DNA from 3 places in the Mesobacillus thioparans genome. Region 3 is predicted to be linked to each of the others. Evidence: riboswitches for the same ligand, from Rfam matches in the RefSeq annotation. Region 3 holds a riboswitch; each other region holds the start of a gene.

Region 1 (3,116 bases), on a different contig from region 3:
AGAATCACTCCGGATATTATGAACATTAAGGACAGTACTTTTTTCATTTTGCACACTCCATTTTTAAGATAATAAGTCAAAAGAAAGAGGGGAATCTCTTCCCCCCTATCCTTTAGTTCCTGATGGGCTTTCTCATTCTTAATCCTGTACCTGCTGCCATAAGCAGGAATCCTACAATATAAAACATCATTTTGCTGCTTTCGCCCGTTTTTGGGAGTACTTTTCCGGACCAATTCTGATTATTGTCTCCTCCAGAATTGTTTTGATTATGACCAACTTTCCATGTTTCTTCATCCACGTCAGTATCACGTTCATGATCAACGCCTGTTTCATCATCAACACCCAGGACTGCTTCATCAATCTCCAATTGAATAACCTGATCCTTCAACTCAAAAGAGAGCGAGTTTAGCGCAATAAATTTGGTTGTTCCATCCTCAAACTCAAGTTCAATTCCCTTGATATCTGTAACAGCTAAACCATTGGCAAAGTTTAGTTTCCATAGGTTGTTAATCCGAGTGAGTTGAATTCTCTCTCCACTATCCATTAACAAGGTCAGGTTGACGATTGTTTCAATATCCATCCTAAAGTTGATATAAAGTTCTTTTACAATTTGAATAACTTCCGGAGATTCTCCACCTTGATCGGGGCCTTCGTTGTTATCTCCCGTTCCATCCCCTGGTGTTTCCTTGTTATCCTCCTCTGGTACTGTGCAGTCCTCAATCCAATAATTAATGGATCCTTCTGCTTCTACTCCTACTCTGATGTCTTCAACTTTATAGATTCTTTCAGCTCCTGATTCAAATACAAGCTTAAATTCCGTGATATCATCCTTTACAAATTCGCCTTCATCTTTGAGCTTATAGAGCGGGGATTTCCCTGGATTGGACATTTCTTCCCATTCACCATTTAATTTAACAAAAACACTCTCAACTGGAGCAGTACAGTTTTTTAGATGCAGATGGATTTCGGTGCTTTTATTGCCATTTTCTTCACCATGATCTTTTCCATTACCGTCTCCTGGTTCTTCCGTGCCTTCACCCGGGTTTTCAGTCCCATCTCCTGGGTTCTCTTCTCCATCACCGGGTTCTAAAGTTCCATCCCCAGGTTCTTCAGAATTGTCTTCTTCATCAATAGAACAGCTTTCAAGCCAATAGTTAATCGATCCTTCCGCTTCTGTTCCTACTCTAACTTCATCCATTGAAAAGGTTTGTACAGTCCCTGTCTCAAAAGTAAGCCTGAATGCAGTGATGTCACCCTTTACAAACTCACCGCCATCTTTCAGTTTATAAAGTGGCGAGTTACCTGGGTTGGACATAACATTCCAAACACCATTTAACTCAACCTCTACTTTTTCAACATCTTCTGTACAGTTTTTCAGGTGCAGGTGGATTTCTGTGCTCTTATTGGCATTCACTTTAGTGCCTTCACCAGAATCCTTGTCATCCTTGTCTGAACTATTGGTTTCTTCATTAGTAGATTCAACATTTTTGTCTTGATTTGAACCATCGTTGGCTGCTTGATCCGAAGTATCTTTTTCTTCTTGGTTGGACTCATCAGTTGCTCCTTGATCCGAAGTATCTTTTTCTTCTTGGTTGGACTCATCAGTTGCTGCTTGTTTTGACTCATCATTTTCTTCTTGAGTTGATTCGTCATTCGCTGCCTGGTTTGTGTCACTGTTTTCTTCTTGAGTTGATTCATCATTACCTGCTTCGTTTGTATCACTGTTGTCTTCTGCTTGATTTGCTTCATCGACTTCAATATTAAGATTTACATCTTCATCCTTATCTAGCGACGCACCTTCATTCTCATTTGCGAGTGCTGGTATTGTCAGTGAAAATAACATTAGGAATGCAATTGAGACTGCTGATATTTTTTTCATAATAGTTGTTTTCAATTTCTCGTCCCCTTTTTTGTGTTATTAAAAATTCGCTTAACAAATAGACTGAATATTCAGATATTTAAATTGATAAGTAGCCTCCTTTCCGAGAGAATTCACCAATAAAATTGGACAAAAAAAGCCGCCCGGAATGATTCTTTTCCATGGCGGCTGGACTGTCATAGCTGCAATTTCGCAACCTTAGACTCCTGGCTTTGCGTCCCTGCTTTTCAACAGGTTTGCTATTGGCATGAATGATGTTTTTTGCTTATGTAAAATATTCCTGGGCTTCCTTGTCTTACATTTTAAGAATTACCACAGTTATCTAGCAGCTTAAACATAAAGACCTATAAAATTTATTGGTAAATTTTTCTCCATTTGCATTAATCCACCGTCAAAAGGGATATTTTCAGGATTTATTCGCTTTTTTGCAGAAGAATGAATATGATTTTTGTCCCAATACAAAGACAAAGGACCCAGGATTCATTCCCGGGTCCTTAACTGTTTCAGTTTTACAATGACATACGATAGATTTCGACTACGTCATCTTTGTTCATTTTTGCAAAGTTGCCAAATTCTCCGTTCGCCATTGCTTTATCTGCCATCAAGTCAAGCTTGCTGTCGTCAATGTCATAATCAGCGAGTCGGGACGGTGCTCCGATGCTGTTCCAGAATTCGCGAAGCTTTTCGATTCCTTCCAGTCCAGCCTCTTCGTCCGTCTTGCCTTCTGTGTTCACGCCGAATACTCTGACAGCCATTTTCTTGAATCGCTCTGGCTTTACCTTGAGGTTGTGCTTCATCCAATTCGGGAACAGGATCGCAAGGCCGCCTCCGTGAGGGATATCGTATACAGCAGATACAGCGTGTTCGATATTATGGGTAGCCCAGTCACCGCGGTAGCCCATATTCAGGATGCCATTCAGGGCCATCGTTCCGGCGTAAAGGATTGTTGCACGGTATTCATAGTTCTCCAGGTCATCAAGCAGCTTTGGAGCTGTCTCCATCACTGTCAGAAGCAAAGATTCACACATGCGGTCCTGGAATTCCGTGTTCTCAGTTAAGTGGAAATAGTGCTCGAAAACATGTGACATCATATCAACAATGCCGTAAATCGTCTGGTTCTTCGGCACTGAAAAAGTGTTCACAGGATCAAGAATCGAAAATTTTGGGAATGTTACCGGGCTTCCCCATCCGTACTTTTCATTCGTTTCCCAGTTCGTGATGACAGAACCGGCATTCA
Region 2 (3,116 bases), on a different contig from region 3:
CATGATTCATGGTGGAAAAAATAAGCACAAAAAAGCCTGGCAATCAAAAGCCAGGCTTTCCTTTTTATTCAGTTTGCGCAATAGCGAAATGCGGCGCATCCTCTTTTTCTGTCACTTTGTCGATTTTATCGGTGAACATCTGGAAGACTCGCTTTTTTTCTTCCAACTCCTTGATATATTCTTTCAAATCATTGAATCGCTCTTCAAATGGCTGATGGTACAGCTCGCGGATTTTCCTGTTCAGGTCAGGATTCACAGTTGACTGGACAACCTGTTTCGTGATGTTGAATTTATATGTATACACTTTTAGCTCATTTTTAACTTCTTCATACTCCGCATCAATTTCTTTGAGTATTTCTTCAATTTCTGCTTTCCATTCATCTAGCGACTTCTTAACATGCTGTTCCATAAGGATCCTCCTGCCATTCGCCTGTAATAAAGCTTCTTCCCTCTATTCTAGCAATTGATGTTTACATAGAGATTGCTGTGATATTACATTGTGAAAACAAAGGTCTAATAGAAATCGAAGGGTGGAAGTTCCATCCTGTTATATAAATTCCTATCCCTCCTGCAATCATAAGTTCTAGGTAATAAGACTTATCTTTGTAAGTAATTGGCGAATTTTGTTGAAACAATGGTTCTAAAGTTTTATATTTTAATTAGAACTGAAAAAGGCAAACTTATCGAAAGGTGAGGACGCAAAGCCACGAGTCTAAGGCCTTACAGCTATGATCGTCGGGTTGCCAAAAAAGAACGGATGAGAATAGAGAGTATGGGTGAATGGCTTTGACAGGCCGTTTGCCACACAAAATCCGCCGTCTTTTTGGAGGATTTTTTTGCTGTTCAGGAAATTACAAAAGTATTTTTGTGTGGATAACTACTTATGGGAGTCTTAATCCAGCTCCAGCGCCTAGCCCCTCGAGACGCTTGTCTCGCTGCGGCTCCTAACTCCCCGAGACGCTTCGGTCCTGCCAATGAAGTCAAAGAACGACTTCACTGCCAGGCCCTCCAGCACTTGTCGGGGCTGACCAAGGCGCTTCCGCTTTATATTATTTGTCAGACTTTTCTGCACAATAATGCAAAAAGAGCCAAATTTCACGTTTGCCGATTGTCAGAAAGGATAAATAATACTTAAGTATCTTGACAGGACGAATGAACATAATCCTTTTGGCAGGTTTGTTTTTTGCAAAAAGGGTTTCAAAAAAATGGATGAAAGGTGGAGGAAACGTTGACTGTTTTATTTGGGACGGTAGAATACTTTGAACGGGAAATTGAGTTTCATTTAACAGAGGTTGAAAAAAGGGAAAGGTTCCGGGAAGAAATTCAACAAATTCAAACGATGCTTGAAGAAGAGCTTCGGAATGATTTCATCTGCGACGAGAAGCTAAGAAGAGAATGCCTTGAGAATCTATCGAATGCCTGCAATAAATTAACTGAAGATTATGTAGTTTGAAAACTGCTAATCTATGAAAGTGTAGTTTAAAAACTGCTGATATATAGAGGGCCTGTGGTACTGTCCACAGGCCTTTCCTATTTTTCCGTTATGAGCTATCGAGGGGAAGCATATACCATAAAAAGAATCCAAGAGCCATTCTTTCACTGGATAAGTTGGAGGATTTTACGAAAGGCGTTTGAACAGACGGATTTAAGGTTATGTTTATCTATAAGACAGCTAAAGGGGAATCGCAATGGAAAAGAAAGAATACAATAAACTCGTCAGGGACTTGTTTCCGGAATTGATGAAGAATAAAGGCAAGAAAATCGAATATGAAATTCTGCAAGGCAGTGACTATAGTGAAAAGCTGATGGAAAAATTCAATGAAGAAGTTGAAAAATTTCGGAATGCTGGAACAGACAGGCTGCTGAGTGAAATAGTGGACTTGCTTGAGGTGGTCTATGCGATTGCCGAACATCGGGGAATCACCGAATCGGAAGTTGAGTTCATGCGCCAGCTGAAGAAGACCCGAAGCGGCGGCTTCCGCAAAAAAATCCTGCTCAAATCAGTTGAAGGAAGTTCGAAATGAAAAACAAGCCCTCTGCCAAAAAGTGGCGGAGGGCTTTATCTATACCGTGTTAAGCAGTTTTTTGCGCCGCTTCCGGTTCTCTTTTTAAAACAGTCTTGCGGATGAAAGGTACCACCCAGCGGTCTAGACCGTATTTACCAGCATTGTAGCCAGCGAACAGGAGGATGAATCCGAAGAAGATGTCTGTTGGGTTGTGAGATACAGTGCCGGCAAGGAAGAAGCTGAAGTTCATAACAAGTCCGAAGAACATGGCAGCAGTAGTCAGGCAACCCAGGATCAAACCAAGACCGATCAGGAATTCTCCAAGCGGAACGATGAAGTTGAAAAGGTCGACGTTAGGAATCGCGAAATTATCAAGGAAGTTTACATACCATCCATAAACCATGTGTCCGTCTGGACCTTTCACCGGATTGGCAACAGCATTTTTCAAATATCCAGTAGCGTCAAATCCTTCTCCTGTCAATTTTCCCCATCCTGCAGTCATCCAGTTGTAACCGAGCCATACACGAATCACAGTCAACAGCCCAGCAGCAATATTGTTTTCCCTTAACCATTTCGCTAACATCTAAATCGCTTCCCTTCAAAAATATAATGATTACACTTATAAAATATCAAAGCAATATTTGGAAATCTGTGAATAAAGTGTGAAGACACATATCGTCCATAATGTTTTGAACAAATTTTGACAGTCAGTTTCCTTTTTTGGATAATATACCCTTATAGGTATTTCTGTAATATTCTTTCCTTGCCACATATATTGGGAATATATAGAATAAATATAAAATGAGGACTAGCAGGAAAGGGGAATGGAAAAATGAGCGAGCTATTGTTTAAGCAATTTGAATTAACAAGAGGGAATTTTTTAAAGCATATCGAGGGATTGAATCCTGAACAGGCGAGTTTTCAGCCTGATGGTTTCAACAATAATATCCACTGGCAGATTGGCCATGTATTGACGGTGGCAGAACAATTCATGATGGGTTACCCTAAAAAATCAAGTCATCTCCCTGAGAATTACATAGCGCTATTTGGAAATGGCACACGTCCAGCTGACTGGTCAGGCGATGTTCCTTCACTGGAACTATTGACGGA
Region 3 (3,116 bases):
TTCCACATCTGTAAGGGGCTCTGAATCCTCCTTTTTCAGAAAGGCAGCAAAATAATCGAGAGGAACTCCATAGAACCGTGAAATATCCGCCATGATTTCAAAAGAAACCGACTTCCTGGCACCTTTTTCAAGCATACTCAAGTACTGCAGCGTAATGCCTGTACCATTCGCTACATCCTCAAGCCGCAAGCCCCTTTCTTTTCTCAATCTCCTTAATTCCTGGCCTAATGGCGTCGTCATAATAACTCTCCCTTTAATCTAAATTCGAAACACGTTTATACGAAATAATATAGTACCAGCTGACAATCGCCTCAAATAAGGTAATGATCATTTCCACGATAATATCGGGCAATTTAAGAACTTTATATGTTTGATGGTGCAGCAATTCATGGACGATTGTCTGAATCTGCTCTGGATAGTCCAACTTTTCATCAATGATAATCATTTTCCTGCCAGGATGGTATATCCCTTTTATTAAACTCAAATCCCTGTACAGTACTTGTATTCCAAATCTCTTTTCAATCCTGGCCGTCAATGAGTCAATATGCATATGGTTAACCGCCATGAACTTTCTGTGCAGGAAACCTATAAAAGTATAGTAGGAAAGAAAGAAAGTCAGAACCAGATTGACATCCAAGTGGTCATAGAACGCAAGAATCGGAAAAATGATCAAGACCTCAAACGTCATTGGGCCGAATCTGTCAATGAACATCTTGCTGGTCATCGCTCCTGTTTCAAGCCAGACGTAAATATATTTAAACACCATACTAAGAGCTAACATTAAAATCAAAGTAAGATAACGTGCCAGGTACATTTTGTCGGTATAGTCATTATAAACTTCATTACACGCGATTATTATGATGATATACATCGACAACAAAGCGATTGTCGACTTCAAACTCCCGCGTTTTTTCGAGAATATAGCAAACAAGCTATCTACTAAAAGATAAATAAAACCGTATACAACTGAAAAACGATCAAAAATAATCAAGGATAACATGACATGGAAAAACGAATAACGAAAACCGGAAAACATCTTGAGATTCATCCTGTCAAAAATCACCATGATGCATAAAAAGAAAACCACATTCCACTCCAGTTCCTGTGGAATTTTGATATGTAAAAAGATTAAAGCCAAAGAAGGAAGAAGGAAAAAAAGATAAAAGACCTTTTGCCTCAAATTCTTCATGATGGACCCCTCCGATCCCGCTTACTGTCTAAACTAACTATACTTTATTACAATCTCCCAGGAAAAGGATATTTTGTATTTTAGACAAATTTTTCTATTTAATAAGGAAACTTGTCTAACGAAATAGGTTTCCATTCCACTGTTGTTTAAAATACAATTAATATTAGAGAATGAATTATTCTCTATTTCCTCCCAATTCTTTTAAGTACTAACTATGTTAGTACTTTTTTTTTACCTTCAGGATAAAAAAATTGTCGATAAAAAATGTTAGTTTTTAACTAAAGTTTAATATAAAATGAAACTATAACGATGGTAATATTTAGTGGCCACTATGATCCTCCATCGTTAATGCGGGAAGCTTTGAAGTACAGTCTTTATTTGGACACTTGGGCTGTATGGAGCTACTAGTGTAACCGGCCCTCTTAGGAATACATAAAATCTAAGAGGAGAGATGGAAAATGAAAAAGGTATTAACAGGATTAGCAGCAGGCGCATTGGCAATGGGGATCTTTGCAAGTTCTTCGTTGGCGGCAGTAACATATGACTCATCAGCAGGTACAGGATTTGTTGGTAAGGGTGATGTTCAGCAGGCTTTGGGTTGGAATAATGCTGAATTGCAGAAACAAGCTAAAAACTTAGTATTTACTTATGAAACAGTAAATACGTATGCGGTAACTGTAACTTGGACTACTGGCGAGGGAACTAGAGGCGAGAAAGTGCACAACGTTACAAATCAAAACACTGTAACTCTTTCATCAGGTGTTACGTACGATCCAAGAAAGTCAAATCAATTTACTGGTTTCAATATCACTGGTATTGATAAGACTGAAAATGGAGAGCTTCAGGTTGGGGATGAATATCCTGGAAACTCTGGCCATATTATCACCAATGTAGAAAAAATCCCTAGCACTGGCACTTTATATGTAAATGGCGTTCCATTACAATAACGTTTAGAACCATGAACTCTTTGTTCATGGTTTTTTTATGCCCTCCTCTATTGGTGTCAATTTCATTCATTGACATAACATTCCCCCTGTAAGCAGCTTCACGAAGTATTTCAGAAAATAAAAATCAGAAAGCCATAGAATCTCTAAATCTTTTATACAAGAGATTTAGTAAGCTTAATAAATAACTCCAATTTCAATCTATAATTGAGAATTATGAATAGGAATTGTCTCTTTTATTAAATTTCCTGCTTATTATTGGCATTTTATTTAAGATACAGTCCATAATAGATATAGACTGAGTTTTTATATCTGCTAAAACAAAGAATCATATCGCTTGACAAAATAATTACCGCTATACGATAATAATTACGGAATTAGAATTATTCTAGTTTACCGAATAGTTAACTGAATTCATTCAGGGAAACTATTTCAAAAATAATTCAACCAATTTAAGGAGGAACTTAATCATGGCATTAATCGGGACTCAAGTTTTACCATTCACAGCAAACGCATTCCACAACGGAGAATTCATCACGGTATCTGAAGAAAACTTCAAAGGCAAGTGGAGCGTAGTTGTATTCTATCCAGCTGATTTCACATTCGTATGCCCTACTGAGCTTGAAGACATGCAAAACGAATATGCTACATTAAGAGAAATGGGAGCAGAAGTATACTCTGTATCAACTGATACACACTTCACTCACAAAGCATGGCACGACCACTCTGAAGCAATCAGCAAAATCGAGTACATCATGATTGGCGACCCTTCACAGAAGGTCTCTCGCAACTTCGATGTATTGAACGAAGAAGATGGTCTTGCAGAGCGCGGAACTTTCATCATCGATCCAGACGGCGTTATCCAGACTGTTGAAATCAACGCAGGCGGAATCGGCCGTGACGCTAGCCAGGTAGTAAGCAAGCTGAAAGCAGCACAATATGTACGCAACAACCCAGGCGAAGTTTGCCCTGCAAAATGGAAA

Evidence for each region. A riboswitch is a leader RNA that binds a small molecule or an ion and turns the genes downstream of it on or off. The one in region 3 is predicted to bind cyclic di-GMP.
Region 1: linked by a shared signal. The riboswitch ahead of ACNAZ4_RS11535 (LPXTG cell wall anchor domain-containing protein) and the one ahead of ACNAZ4_RS08475 (hypothetical protein) in region 3 are both predicted to bind cyclic di-GMP.
Region 2: linked by a shared signal. The riboswitch ahead of ACNAZ4_RS20660 (hypothetical protein) and the one ahead of ACNAZ4_RS08475 (hypothetical protein) in region 3 are both predicted to bind cyclic di-GMP.

Annotation. Positions count from the first base shown of each region.
Region 1 covers NZ_CBCSFH010000006.1:50,454-53,569, forward strand. The annotation lists gene ACNAZ4_RS11530 (class D sortase) at 1-47, opposite strand, end outside; gene ACNAZ4_RS11535 (LPXTG cell wall anchor domain-containing protein) at 113-1,894, opposite strand; cyclic di-GMP riboswitch class I at 2,040-2,130, opposite strand; gene ACNAZ4_RS11540 (iron-containing alcohol dehydrogenase) at 2,389-3,116, opposite strand, start outside.
Region 2 covers NZ_CBCSFH010000017.1:5,683-8,798, forward strand. The annotation lists gene nadE (ammonia-dependent NAD(+) synthetase) at 1-24, shown strand, start outside; gene ACNAZ4_RS20655 (hypothetical protein) at 65-409, opposite strand; cyclic di-GMP riboswitch class I at 664-748, shown strand; gene ACNAZ4_RS20660 (hypothetical protein) at 1,229-1,453, shown strand; gene ACNAZ4_RS20665 (phosphoribosyl-ATP pyrophosphohydrolase) at 1,689-2,024, shown strand; gene ACNAZ4_RS20670 (DoxX family protein) at 2,074-2,589, opposite strand; gene ACNAZ4_RS20675 (DinB family protein) at 2,839-3,116, shown strand, end outside.
Region 3 covers NZ_CBCSFH010000003.1:281,023-284,138, forward strand. The annotation lists gene ACNAZ4_RS08465 (helix-turn-helix domain-containing protein) at 1-240, opposite strand, end outside; gene ACNAZ4_RS08470 (ImmA/IrrE family metallo-endopeptidase) at 254-1,189, opposite strand; cyclic di-GMP riboswitch class II at 1,534-1,617, shown strand; gene ACNAZ4_RS08475 (hypothetical protein) at 1,648-2,136, shown strand; gene ahpC (alkyl hydroperoxide reductase subunit C) at 2,604-3,116, shown strand, end outside.